DNA from 3 places in the Pelagerythrobacter sp. genome. Region 3 is predicted to be linked to each of the others. Evidence: predicted binding sites of a transcription regulator. Region 3 holds the regulator's gene; each other region holds the start of a gene.
The links. Region 3 encodes LexA, which represses DNA repair genes until DNA is damaged. Its sites were predicted from a motif close to GTTCCNCNCTTGTTCT; they were not measured.

Region 1: the regulator LexA is predicted to act here: its motif matches at 1,454-1,469, upstream of recA (recombinase RecA).
Region 2: the regulator LexA is predicted to act here: its motif matches at 1,432-1,447, upstream of ACE3QC_RS14060 (DNA recombination protein RmuC).

What each region holds. Positions count from the first base shown of each region.
Region 1 is NZ_JAYSGI010000001.1:892,809-897,388, forward strand. Features, by position in the region: gene alaS (alanine--tRNA ligase) at 1-98, opposite strand, end outside; gene recA (recombinase RecA) at 320-1,378, opposite strand; gene ACE3QC_RS04460 (DUF4139 domain-containing protein) at 1,524-3,119, opposite strand; gene ACE3QC_RS04465 (DUF4139 domain-containing protein) at 3,137-4,580, opposite strand, start outside.
Region 2 is NZ_JAYSGI010000005.1:206,170-210,749, reverse strand. Features, by position in the region: gene ACE3QC_RS14065 (hypothetical protein) at 1-3, opposite strand, end outside; gene ACE3QC_RS14060 (DNA recombination protein RmuC) at 21-1,427, opposite strand; gene ACE3QC_RS14055 (hypothetical protein) at 1,556-2,011, shown strand; gene def (peptide deformylase) at 2,045-2,611, opposite strand; gene recR (recombination mediator RecR) at 2,654-3,250, opposite strand; gene fmt (methionyl-tRNA formyltransferase) at 3,303-4,208, shown strand; gene ACE3QC_RS14035 (alpha/beta fold hydrolase) at 4,225-4,580, shown strand, end outside.
Region 3 is NZ_JAYSGI010000001.1:489,553-494,132, forward strand. Features, by position in the region: gene ACE3QC_RS02495 (ComEC/Rec2 family competence protein) at 1-2,038, shown strand, start outside; gene lexA (transcriptional repressor LexA) at 2,061-2,756, opposite strand; gene ACE3QC_RS02505 (molybdopterin molybdotransferase MoeA) at 2,839-3,993, opposite strand; gene moaC (cyclic pyranopterin monophosphate synthase MoaC) at 4,005-4,478, opposite strand.

The sequences.
Region 1 (4,580 bases), 400 kb from region 3:
TCGTTGTACGGCACCAGCGGCGCGCTGGGCACCGGCGCGTGGCCATTGCGCGCGAAATAGTCGATGAAGGACCGGCGGATATCGTTGGTGGACTGCATGCCTGCGCAGGTAGTTCCTGCGGCGCGGTGCGACAAGCCGATTAACGTGCGCGCAGTGAGCGAGCCAGGCGATCGTGCACCGAGGGCATTTTATGGCGGATGGCGCGAAAACCGCCGTATCCAAGAAAAACCGGCGCGGGCCGCTGCGGGCACACACGCCGGTTTTCCGTTTTCCGGGGCGCCACCCGATAGCGGGATCGCGCGCCCCCTTGAGGCGATGATCAGTCGTCCGCGTCCGGGCCGGTCATCATCTCCTCGGCGACCTCATCGGTCCGGCCGCGGATCGCGGCTTCCAACTTGTCGCAAACTTCGGGATTTTCCTTGAGATACTGCTTGGCGTTCTCGCGGCCCTGGCCGATGCGGATCGAATCGTAGCTGAACCAGCTACCCGATTTCTCCACGATCCCTGCCTTGACGCCGAGGTCGAGGATCTCGCCGATCTTGGAGATACCCTCGCCGTACATGATGTCGAATTCGACCTGCTTGAACGGCGGGGCGACCTTGTTCTTGACCACTTTCACGCGGGTCGAGTTGCCGACGATCTCGTCGCGATCCTTGATCTGCCCGGTGCGGCGGATGTCGAGCCGGACCGAGGCATAGAACTTCAGCGCGTTGCCGCCGGTCGTGGTTTCCGGGTTGCCGTACATCACGCCGATCTTCATGCGGAGCTGGTTGATGAAGATCACCATCGTCTTCGACCGGCTGATCGACCCGGTGAGCTTGCGCAGCGATTGCGACATCAGGCGCGCCTGAAGGCCCACGTGGCTGTCACCCATCTCGCCCTCAATTTCGGCGCGCGGAACCAGCGCGGCGACCGAATCGACCACCAGCACGTCGATCGCGTTCGAACGCACCAGCGTGTCGGTGATCTCGAGCGCTTGTTCTCCGGTATCGGGCTGCGACACGACCAGTTCGTCGATATCGACGCCCAGCTTCTTGGCGTAGACCGGATCGAGCGCGTGTTCGGCATCGACGAACGCAGCGGTGCCGCCGTTCTTCTGCGCTTCGGCGATCACGTGCAGCGCGAGCGTCGTCTTGCCCGAGCTTTCCGGCCCATAGACCTCAATCACCCGGCCCTTGGGCAAGCCGCCCACGCCCAATGCGATATCGAGCCCGAGCGATCCGGTGGAGATCGCCTCCACCTGCATGGCTTCCTTCTGGCCCAGCTTCATCGCCGAACCCTTGCCGAACGCGCGATCGATCTGCGCCAGAGCGGCGTCGAGCGCCTTTTGACGGTCCACGTTGCTTTCCTTCTCAACCAGCTTCAGTTCCGCCGCCATCGCATGGCCTCCTTCGCTTGCCTAGGGCATCGTCGCCGTTATCTACCGAAGCCGGTGTATTCGATTTGTTCCATGAGAACAAGTGTGGAACGGAAATTTTTTCGCGGCGTAGGAAATCACGGAATTTCAGCGTGATACAAGGGAATCATCCGGTGATACGGCGCTGCCGCCAGCGAATTTCGCGTTCCGTGCTGGCGGGAATGTCGAATTCGATTACCCGCTCCCCATCCTTCACGCGCGAGCGATCCCGGCGGCGCGTCTCCCATTCGGCGCTCCAGCCGAGCACCACGCGCAGCCGGACCGGCAAGCGCAACGCGTTGACGACTTGCGCTTCCATCTCGACCCAGTCGCGCTCGTCGTCGCGCGCATCCTCGCTCAGCCGCACGCACATCGCTTGGACCTGATCGCTCGTACCCAGCGCGATTTCGACATCCTGCCCGCTCGCGTAGTCGCGCAGCCGCTCCTCCCCGACGAGCAACGGACCGCGCGACGACGGCTCGAACACCGCGACCCCGCCCGAGGGCAGCGCCACGCCGAGCCCGTGCTCGCTATCGTTGACCGTTTCGAGCAGACGTGCGGCGGGGACGAACCCCTCCACCTCGCCGCCGGGTTCGCAGCGAATCTCGTAGAGCAGTTCGCCTTCCACCGCGTCCTTCTGGAGGAAGGCGATCTGTTTCAGCCCTTTGGCCGACACCGTCACCGGTTCGGGCACCCGATAGAGCTTGAGATCGCCCAGTTCCTCTTCCTGCGCCACCATCGCCACGCGCGAGCCGGTGACGATAATCGTATCGGCGGCGGATTCGTAAGCCGGTTCGGGGGCCATCATCGGCGGTGGGGGCGGAGGGGGCGGCGGCGGCGGCGGATAGGCCACCGGCGTCCCCGCCGCGGTGCTGCCGAGCGGATAGCAGGTCAGCCGCAATGGCTCCGCGTCCGGCGGATCGGCGAGATCAGCGAAATCGCTCACCACGTTGAGCGTGCCTGCCACCGCCATCAGTTCGGCATCGGCGAACGACTGCGCGTTGTCGTTGAGCAGCGTGAGCCACGAAGTCAGTGACAGTTCCACGCCCCCGCGCCCGTCGCCGGGGCCGAGCGTCGCGACGTAATCCGCCTGCCAGTCGAACCCCCAGGCGAGATACGTCAGCACGACCTGATAGGTGCCCCCGGCGGGATCGCGCGTGTCGACCGAGAACACGGGCTGCGCGGAGAGGCCGGCGGGAATGCGGTCGAACGTCAGCGTTTCGGGCAGCCCGGCGCAGCGCACCGCCTCGTACCCCTCGCCGGTTTGCAGCACGAGCCCCCCGTCGGCGCGGGTGCGCACGATCGCCTGTTCGCTTTGCGCCCGCCCGGTGGCGGGGTTGGTGCGGGTGATCGTGACCCGGTTGCCCAGCGCGCCATCGACCAACGCGGCGGGGGAGAGTAGCGCGGCGTTGCGGTTGGTCTCGATCGTGCCGCCCGGCAGGCCGGTGACGATCGCGCTGACCGCGACCATGCCCTCGGCGACGCCTTCGAAGCGCACCGTGCTTTCGCCCGGCGGCAGGGTGACGGTGCGCGTCTCGCTGACCATCGCGAAGCCCCGCGGCCAGTCGCGGTCCATCGCCTCGTCGGGCCCGCGCGTGGGATCGCGATAGACTGTTACCGCCAGCGTTGAAGGTGCCGAGGCGTCGACCGGCGCACGGCCTTGCGCTGCGGCGGGCACGGCCAGCGCCGCCAGCACGAGGCAGAGGATCGCGGCGCGCCGCATCGCCCGCACCCGGCCGGTCAGTACCGCGTTTCGTAGGTGACGCGGACCACCCGCTCGCCCTCGGCGGGCACGGGCACGGCCCACTTGCGGCGGTCGGCATTAAGCTGTTCGCCCGTGATGTCCTCGCTCACGATGCGGAAATCGCGGCCCCACCAGCCGCGGTCGAGCCCGGCCTGGACCAGATCGACTTCCACCGGGGCGGCCTTCGCATTGGTAAGGGTATAGCGCATCGTGGTGCGGTAGAAGGTCTGCGGCCGTTCGATCTCGACCTCCTCCGCCACCTCGCCATCGCGGATCACGCGGTAGCGCGCGCTGCGCTCCCACTCGGCGCCGGTGATCTCCTCGCGCCGCTCGACCTCGGCCTGCACGAACACGTCGAACGCGTCGCCGGTGCGCAGCGAGAGCTCACCGCCCATCGGGGTGTGCGCGATCGCGTTCTCGCCGATGAACTGCGGCGTGCCCTGCGCGTCGCGCTGGTAGAAGCGCACCGTGCCGCCCGGCAGCGCGTCGCCCAGCCCACCGTCACGCGACGATGAGAAGGCGATCTCGGTCGAGGCGTTGACCGGCGCATCGTCGCTGGTGAGCCAGCCCACGGTGCGCGCATAGACCCGGCGCGCGGGCACCCCCTGCACGTCGAGGAAGCTGACCTGCTTGGTCTGGTTGTTGGCGATCGTGGTCCGCTCGGCGAGCGGGTAGAGGTAGAAATCGCCGACCTGCTCGCGGCCCGAATTCTCGGTGCCGGGGCGAACCATCCCCGATGGCGGTGGAGGCGGGCGGGGAATGCGGCGATTGACCGGCCTGCCCTGCCCGCCCGCAGGATCGCCCGCGATCAGCAACGTATCGGCACGGTGGAAGGTGGTGCCGGTCTGGTTGGTCAACGTCACCCAGCCCTGCATATCGATCGTGCCGCTGGCCTCGTCGTAAAGCGAAACGTAGTCGGCCGCCCAGCCGAGGCCGGGGGTGAGATAGCGGATCGATGCCGGGCGCGTGCCGCCGCGCTCGCTCTCCACCATGACCGACAGCGTGGGGCGGGCGCGCAGGTTGGGCGGTACCTCGTCGAACACCGCGCGCACCGGCAGTCCGTCGTCGCGCAGCACCTCGATCCGGTCGCCGATCCGCACGACCACGCCGCCGGCCGTGGAAAGCACCGTGGCGCGCTCGCGCGTCTCGGTGCCGGTTGCGGGATTGGTGCGGATCAGGGTGATCGTCTGCCCGACCGCCTTTTCCATCAGCTTGGACGGGGTGAGCAGGTCGAAATCGAAGTTCTGTTCGACGATCCCCGCGCCCTCGGCATTGAAGCTCAGCGTTTCGGGCCGGATTTGCGCCGACACGTCGGGGAATTCGATCCGGCTGCGCCCCTGCGCGATCGGAAGCTGGCGCACGTCCTGCACCAGCGCCTGCCCGTTGTTGTAGATCGTGACCGAAACGTCGCCCTGCTCGGTTTCGCCGGTCGCGGTCTCG
Region 2 (4,580 bases), on a different contig from region 3:
CATGGGGGATTTCCGTTCGGTCAGTCGCTGTCGCTTTCAACCTGCGGCAGCGCTGCCCGTTCCGTAGCCTCGATGTCGTCCGCGGTATAGCGCGGCGTGCTTTCGACCAACGGCACGTCGTCGATCTCGCGCTTGCCGATCTCGATCCCCTTGTCCTTGAGGCGGCGTCCGGCGGAAAGCACGTTGCGCTCGAAGCTGCCGACGAACTTGTTGTAGTTGTTGACCGCGCTCTCCAGTCCGCCGCCGACGCGCTTCATGTGCTCGGCGGCGACCGCGAGCCGATCGTAGAGCTCGGCCCCCGCCTTGCCGATCTCGATCGCCTCACGCGCGATCGTATCCTGCCGCCAGACCTGCGCCACCGTGCGCGCGATCGCCACCAGATTGGTAGGAGTCGCCAGCAATACCTTGTTGCGAAAGGCGAAATCCCACAGCTCGGGATCGTGTTCGAGCGCGGCGGCGACGAAATGCTCGCCCGGCACGAACATCACCACGTAGTCCGGCGCTTCGTCGAACTGGCTCTGGTAGCTCTTGGCGCCGAGCGTCTGGACATGGCCGCGCATCGACTTGGCGTGGAGGTCGAGGTGACGGCGGCGCTCCTCCTCGTCGTCGGCCTCGAAGGCGGCCTGATAGGCGTTGAGCGAGACCTTGGCGTCGATCACCAGCTTCTTCTGGCCCGGCACGTTGACGATCGCGTCGGGGCGCAGCCGCCCTTCTTCGGTATCCAGCGAGTGCTCGAGATGGAAATCGGTATGCTCGGCCAACCCGCACTGCTCGAGCACGTTCTGCAAGGCGCGCTCGCCCCAGCGGCCGCGCGCCTTGGGCGCATTGGTGAGCGAATTGCCGAGCCGCTGCGCCTCGCGCCGGACCTCCTCCTGCCCGCGCTGCATCTCGGCGATCTGCTGGTGCAACCGGCCGAAAGCGTCGGTGCGCTTTTCCTCCAGCGCGGCCACCTGCTGCTCATAGAGCTTGAGCCGTTCGCCAACCGGCTGGAGCAGAGTGGCGATCGCTTCCTTGTTCGCCTTTTCCGCGTGGCCGAACCGCTCGCTGGCGCGTTCGAGGAACAGTTCCTGCGCCTTTCCGAGCACTTGCGCGCCGGTGTTCTCGAACTCCTTGAGCAGCTTCTCGCGCGATTCCTCGAGCAGGCGCTTCTGCTCGGCGAACCCGGCGGCTTGCGCCTTGAGCCCGGTCAGTTCCTCGCGCGCGGTATCGAGCGCCGCAGCGAGGCCGTCGGCGCGCGCGGCCCGCTCGCTCATCGTCGCCAGTTCGGGCGCCATGCGCGAAAGCCGCTCCGCCAGGTCCTTCGCCTCGGCATCGCGCTCGCCGTGCCGCGCACGCCATTCCGCCGCCGGGCGCGAACCGAAGAACCAGCCCAGCCCCGCGCCCAAGGCAAGCGCACACAGGGCGACGATGATCGCAGTCGTTTCCATACTGGGAACATAGACGGAACGATGGCAGCGGGAAAGCCCCGGACGGAACTAGTCCCCGCCTTCGCTCGCTAGGAAGGCACGAGCATCGCCCGCCAGCCGGCGGCAACGGTCTTCATGGAGGGAATCGAATGCGAACGATAGCGCTTCGCCGCGCAGCCGCGCTGATCGCCATCGCCGGGCTGGCCGCGTGCTCCCCGCCGTCGGACGAACCGGAGAAGGAGGCGGAAACCTCGTCGGAAGGCGAGGGTGTATCCGGGCCGGGCAGCGACGCCGCGCCCGCGCTTCCGCCGGAGGACGAGTTGCTGCGCTTCACCGGCCGATGGGCGGAAACGGTGGAGATGTGCCGCGAGGAACCCTGGACGATCACCAGCAACCGTCTCACCGCGCCGGGGGACATCGCCTGCGATCTCGACAGGATCGAGAAATCGCCCGGCGGCTACGCGATCACCGCGCGCTGCACGATCGAGGGGGAAACGCAGGACGACAACTTCGTGCTGCGCTTCGCCGAATCGGCGCAGGCATTGCTGGTCGAAGGAGCTACGACGCTGCCCGCGACCGGGCTGGTGCATTGTGACGAGGGGTAGGGGCGAGAATTGAGTGAGCCGCAAAGGTGCCGGTCAGGCGGCCTTGCGCATCTTGTCCAGCTTCTTGAGCGCCATCTGCTTCTTCAACCGGCTGAGGTGGTCGATGAACAGGATGCCTTCGAGGTGGTCCATTTCGTGCTGGATGCAGGTCGCCATCAGCCCGTCGAGGTCTTCCTCGTGCGTTTCGCCCCTCAGATCCTGCCAGCGGACGCGGCAGGTCGCCGGGCGATCGACGTCGGCGTAGATTTCGGGGACCGAGAGGCAGCCTTCCTGATAGGTCGCCAGTTCTTCCGCCGGGTCGAGGATCTCGGGATTGATGAACACCCGCGGTTCGTTCCTGGTCGGCTGGTGGGTGTGCTCGTGCCCGCCATGGTTGCACACCTCGGGCTCCGCATCGGGATCGTCGGGCTGGAGATCGATCACCAGCACCCGCTTGGGGACGCCGACCTGAATCGCCGCGAGGCCGATGCCGGGCGCGTCGTACATCGTCTCGAACATGTCCTCGACAAGCGTCTTCAACTCGTCGTCGAACGCGGTGACGGGTTCGGACACGACCTTCAGCCGGGGGTCCGGCACTTCGAGGATTTCACGGATAGCCATGCGCGCGATTTAGTGCGCGAGAGCGATAATCTCAAGTGAGTCCTAGCCGACGGGCCGCCGCGCCCGCAGCGCCTGCGCCAGCGTACCTTCGTCGAGGTAGTCGAGCTCGCCGCCGACCGGCAGGCCGTGGGCAAGTTGGGTCACGCGCACGGGCAGTTCTTCCAGTCGCTCGGCGATGTAGTGCGCGGTGGTCTGCCCCTCCAGCGTGGCGTTCATCGCCAGCACGACCTCGTCCACCCCGCCCGCGCCGACGCGTTCGAGCAGCGCGCCGATCGTCAGGTCCTCGGGCCGCACGCCGTCGAGCGCCGAGAGCCGCCCGCCGAGCACGTGATACCTGCCGGTGAACAGCTTGGCGCGGTCGAGTGCCCAGAGGTCCGACACGTCCTCCACCACGCAGATCGCGCGGCTGTCGCGGCGCGGGTCGGCGCAGATGCCGCAGGGCGCGCGGGTATCGATATTGCCGCAGGTCGGGCACTCGACGAGCTTGTCCTTCACCTCGGCCATCGACACGAGAAGCTGTTCGAGAGCGGTTTCGCGCCGCTTGACCAACCACAACACCGCGCGCCGCGCCGAGCGCGGGCCGAGGCCGGGCAAACGCGCGAGCGCCGATGCCAGGTTCTCGATCTCTTGCGATGCCATGGGGCGGGAGATAGGGGCTGCGCTTCCGCAACGAAAGGTGGCCGCAGGGCTTATGCGCATCGTCTTCATGGGAACGCCCGAATTCGCGGTGCCCGCGCTCGCCGCGCTGGACGAGGCCGGGCACACGCTGGTCGCCGCCTATACCCAGCCGCCGCGCCCGGCGGGCCGGGGCAAGAAGCTCCAGCCCTCCCCCGTCCAGCGCGAGGCGGAAATCCGCCACATCCCGGTGCGCTGCCCCGCTTCGCTGAAGTCCGCCGAGGTGCAGGCCGAGTTCGCCGAGCTGGAGCCGGACATCGCGGTGGTCGCCGCTTATGGGCTGATCCTGCCGCAGGCGGTGCTCGATATTCCCAAGCACGGCTGCCTCAACATCCACGCCAGCCTGCTGCCCGAGTGGCGCGGCGCGGCGCCGATCCAGCGCGCGATCCTGGCAGGCGACGCGGTGACGGGGATCACGATCATGCAGATGGAGGCCGGGCTCGACACTGGCCCGATGCTCGCCACCGCACGCACGCCGGTGGAGGACAAGACCGCCGGCGAACTGACCGCCGAACTGGCCGAGATCGGCGCGCAGCTGATGGTCGGCACGCTGATCGACCTGCCCGCGCTCCACGCCGTGCCGCAGGACGATATGCGCGCGAGCCACGCGGCCAAGATCGACAAGGCCGAGGCGCGGATCGACTGGAGCCGCGATGCCGAGGCGATCGAGCGGCAGGCGCGCGCCTTCGCCCCGTTCCCCGGCGCGTGGTTCACGCTGGGCGGCGAGCGGATCAAGGTGCTCGCGGCGGACGTCGTGGCGCGCGAAGGCAAGCCGGGCACCGCGCTCGATGACGAACTGACGATCGCCTGCGGCTATGCCGCGTTGCGCCCCACCCGCATCCAGCGCGCGGGCAAGCCGGCGATGGACGCCGCCGATTTCCTGCGCGGGCGCGCCGTGCCCGCCGGGACGGTGGTGGAATGACATGAGGAACCCGACGATGATCCGTACGCTTCTCGCCGCCACGCTCGGCCTCGCGGCGATCGTACCCGCCGCCGCGCAGGAACCGCCGGTCGAGCAGTTCGGCGTGGATCTCGAGCGGTTCGCATATCCCTGGCCGGTGGAGACGATGCCGGTCAAGGTCGGCGAAACCGCCGCGCAGATGGCCTTCATGGACGTCGCGCCCGACAATCCCAACGGCCGCAGCGTGGTGCTGCTCCACGGCAAGAACTTCTGCGGTGCGACCTGGCAGGGCACCGCCGAGGCGCTGCTCGATGCCGGATACCGCGTGCTGATTCCCGACCAGATCGGCTTCTGCAAATCGTCCAAGCCGCGCGAGGCGCAATACACCTTTGC
Region 3 (4,580 bases):
TCGCGGGCCGTGGCTGGCGGTCGCCTTCGCGGGCGGGATCGCGGCGTGGTTCGTGCTCGCCCGGCCGTGGCAGTGGAGCGCGGCGCTGGGTGTCGCTCTGCTCGTCGCGATAGCCGCGCAGGCGCTGTGGCGCGGGCGCGACGACCGCGCGAACCTGCGCCTCGCCGCCACATCGCTCGCGATCGTCTTCGCCGTCGGGATCGCGACGATCTGGCTGCGTTCAGAGACGGTCGGCGCCGAGCCGCTGGATTATCCGCGGGTCGAGCGGATCGAGGCGCGCGTGCTCGAACGGATCGAGCAGCCGGCAGAAGGCCGCGTGCGCGTGGTTCTCGCCTATCGCGACGCCGAGGCGGGCATGGCGCGCAAGGTGCGCGTCAACGTACCGCTGGCAGCGGATCGCGACGGGCTGGCGGAAGGCGCGGTGGTGCGGTTGCGCACCCGCCTGATGCCGCCATCCCCGCCGATGCTGCCGGGGGCATACGATTTTGCGCGCGCCGCGTGGTTCCAGGGGCTCGCCGCGACCGGATCGCTGATCGGGGAAGTCGAGATCGTCGAGGCCGCCCCGGCGGACGAGGGCGGGATCGCGCGGGTCCAGCGCACGCTCGCCGCGCATGTGCGCGGGCAATTGTCGGGATCGGCGGGCACCATCGCCGCCGCTTTCGCCAGCGGCGACCGCGGGTCGATATCCGACGCCGACGAGGAGGCGATGCGCGATTCGGGGCTGACGCACCTACTGTCGATCAGCGGCCTGCATGTCAGCGCGGTGATCGCGGCGGCGTATTTCCTCGCGATCAAGCTGCTCGCGCTGTGGCCGTGGTTGACCTTGCGCGTGCGGTTGCCGGTGCTCGCGGCCGCGATCGGGGCCGGGGCGGGGATCGGATACACGCTGCTGACCGGCGCGGAGGTGCCGACGGTGCGCAGTTGCATCGGCGCGCTGCTCGTGCTGATCGCGCTGGCGCTGGGGCGCGAGCCGCTGTCGCTGAGGATGGTCGCCGTCGCCGCCATGGCGGTGCTGCTGATGTGGCCCGAGTCGCTCGTGGGTCCGAGCTTCCAGATGAGTTTCGCGGCCGTGCTGGCGATCGTGGCGCTGCATACCAGCGCGCCGGTGAAGGCGTTCCTCGCCCCGCGCGAGGAAAGCTGGCTGGCGCGGGTGGGCCGGCGCGCGGCGATGCTGCTTGCCATGGGTTTCGTGATCGAGATCGCGCTGATGCCGATCGTGATGTTCCACTTCCATAGGGCAGGGCTCTACGGCGCGCTCGCCAACATGATCGCGATCCCGCTGGTGACGTTCGTCTCGATGCCGGCGATCGCGCTGGCGCTGGCGCTCGACCTTGCCGAGGCGGGCGCGCCGGCGTGGTGGGTGGCAGGCAAGTCGCTGGACCTCTTGCTGGGCATCGCGCACTTCACCGCTTCCCAGCCCGGCTCGGTCAAGCTCGCGCCGCAGATGAGTCTGGGCACGATCGCGCTGTTCGTCGGTGGCGGGTTGTGGCTCGCGCTGTGGCGTGGGCGGGCGCGGCTGCTCGGTTTCGCTCCGGCTGCGCTCGCCACGATGCTGCTGGTCGCGACGCCGGTGCCGGACATGCTGATATCGGGCGACGGCCGACACGTCGGGATCGCCGGCAAAGGCGATCGGTTGCTGATGCTGCGCGACACGCGCAGCGGCTTCACGCGCGACAACCTGCTGGAGCTCGCCGCGCTGGAGGACGAGCCGGTGCCGATCGAGGAATGGCCGAGCGCCCGATGCAGCCGCGATTTCTGCACACTGGCGCTCGAGCGGGGCGGACGGCGCTGGGCGCTGCTGATGGCGCGCAGCCGCGACATGGTGGAGGAGCGCGCGCTCGCCGCCGCCTGCGACCGCGCCGACATCGTCGTGGCCGATCGCTTCCTGCCACGCAGTTGCCACCCGCGCTGGCTCAGAGCCGACCGGCGGTTGCTCGAGCAGACCGGCGGCCTCTCGCTGTACCTCGACGAACCACGCATCGCCGCGGTCGCCGATACGCAAGGCGAACATGGTTGGTGGCGCGGCGAGGAGCGCTAGCCGCTCGCCTCGCCGAGCCGGATCAGTGGTAGCGGCGCAGCAGGCCCGAGAGCTTCCCCTGCACCTGCACTTCGTCGGGCCGGTAGACCTGCGGATCATAAGCGCCGTTCGCCGGGTCGAGCCGGATCATGCCGTTCTCGCGCCGCAGGTACTTGAGCGTCGCTTCCTCGTTGCGCACCAGCGCGACGACGATCTCGCCGTCACGCGCAACGTCGGTACGCCGCACCAGTGCAAAGTCGCCGTCGAAGATGCCCGCATCGATCATCGAATCGCCCGACACCTCGAGCGCGTAATGGTCGCCGGGGCCAAGCAGCGCTGCGGGAACGGGAAGGCTGTTGTAATCCTCGAACGCCTCGATCGGCGCGCCCGCGGCGATGCGGCCGTGGAGCGGCACCTCGATCACGTCGTTCGCGGGTGTCGGGCGCGCGGCCGGCGCGCGGCGCAGGTCGACCACGTTGTCGTTGGTCGAGGCGCTTTGGGCCTTGCGCGAAGCAGGCGTGGCATCGCCGGGCTGCTTCAGCACCTCGAGCGCGCGCGCGCGATTGGGCAGGCGGCGGATGAAGCCGCGTTCCTCCAGCGCAGAGATCAGGCGATGGACGCCCGACTTGCTTTTGAGGTCGAGCGCTTCCTTCATCTCTTCGAACGAAGGCGAAATCCCGGTTTCCTCCAGCCGCTGCTGGATGAAGCGGATCAGTTCGTGCTGCTTGGCCGTCAGCATGGCGAAAACTCCCTGGTCGCCTGTCCCGATCGTACGCGAATGCGAACGAATGCGGAACAATTAGGCAACCGAATGGCGCAAGTCAAGCAATTGCGCCGTTTCCGAGCCAATAGGCCGGAACATCCGTTCCCGCTTTCGCCTTCGGGCAGTGCGGCGGCCGCCAGATCAGCGCGTCGGCGCGGGCGAGTTGGCCGAGCAGGCTGGAGTCGCGGCGCATGATCGGCTCGAGCCCGTCGCTGCGATGGATCGCGCGGAGGAACTCGCCGCGCTCGCCGCCCGGCGGCAGGTCGGCGATGCAGGGCAGCGCCACGGCCGCGGGCAGAGGTTCGGGCGCGCCGAGCATGCGGCGCAGCGCGGGCAGGGCGAACAGGAAGCCGGTGACGAAGGCGGACACCGGATTGCCCGGCAGGCCGAGCACCAGCGTCGCGCCGCGCCGCGCCACGAGCAGCGGCTTGCCCGGGCGGATCGCCATGCGCCAGAACGCGAGGTCCGCGCCCCATTCCTCCAGCGCCGGGCGGATCAGGTCGTGATCGCCGACCGAGGCGCCGCCGCTGGTGACCACGAGATCGCAGCCGCCGCATTGCGCCAGCGCCGCGGCCAGCGCCTCGCGATCGTCGGGCACCGGGCCGACGCGGATGACCTCGCACGGTAGCCCGGCCATCATCGCGGCGAGCATCGCGCCGTTGGTGGCCGGAGTCGAGCCGTCGACCAACTCGTCGCCGCAATCGAGCACCGCGACGCGCGGGGAGCGGTGAGTCGACACGTCCGCCGCCGCGGCGGACAGGGCCAGCGCGATCTGCGCCGGGCCGAAGCGCGTTCCGGCAGGGAGCAGCGTGTCGCCTTGCGCGAAGTCCATTCCGCGCGGGCGAACCCATGTGCCGGGCTCGGGCGTTTCGCCGGAGAGGCGCTCGCCTTCGCGGGTCGCGTTTTCCTGAATCAGCACGCGGTCGGCGCCGGTGGGGATCACCGCGCCGGTCGAGATGCGTACCGCTTCGCCGTCGCCAAGCGGGGCACCGAACGGCGCGCCGCAGCGGCTTTCGCCGACGATGCACCACGGGCCGGGGCCGGCGATGGCATACCCATCCATCGCCGAGAGGTCGGCGGCGGGCTGGGTGCGCGCAGCGACCAGCGGCTCGGCGAGCCAGCGGCCGTGGGCCTGCTCGGGCGGAATGCGCTCGACCGGCAGCGGCACGACGAGGTCGAGCAGGAGTGCCCAGGCGTCCTCCAGCGCGATCATCCCCGGCGCCATCATTCGCTCGCGCGCCAGTTGCCTGACTTGCCGCCGGTCTTCTCGATCAGCCGCACACCCTCGATCGCCATGTCCTTCTGCACGGCCTTGGCCATGTCATAGATTGTCAGGAGTGCGACCGAAGTGGCTGTAAGGGCCTCCATTTCCACCCCGGTCCTGCCCGTCAACGAGGCGCGGGCGGTGACCCGCAGACCGTCGTCCTCGAGCGCGAAGTCGATCGTCACCGCATCGAGCGCGAGGGGGTGGCACAATGGGATCAGCTCGCCGGTCTTCTTGGCGGCCATGATCCCGGCGATACGCGCGGCGGCGAGCACGTCGCCCTTGGGGAGATCGCCCTCGCGGATCGCGGCGAGCGTGGCGGGCGCCATCGCGATCCGTCCGGTGGCGGTGGCCGAGCGCGCGGTCGCGGGCTTGCCGCCGACATCGACCATCCGCGCCGCGCCCGATTCGTCGAGATGAGTGAGTTTGTTCATCTTTCGGGCCACTTTCCTGCCAGACATGGACCACATGTTACACTGTCCTGACGCAAAAAAATTCGCCCTGCCGCGCGTGGGCGGAAGGCGCGGAAATCGGTG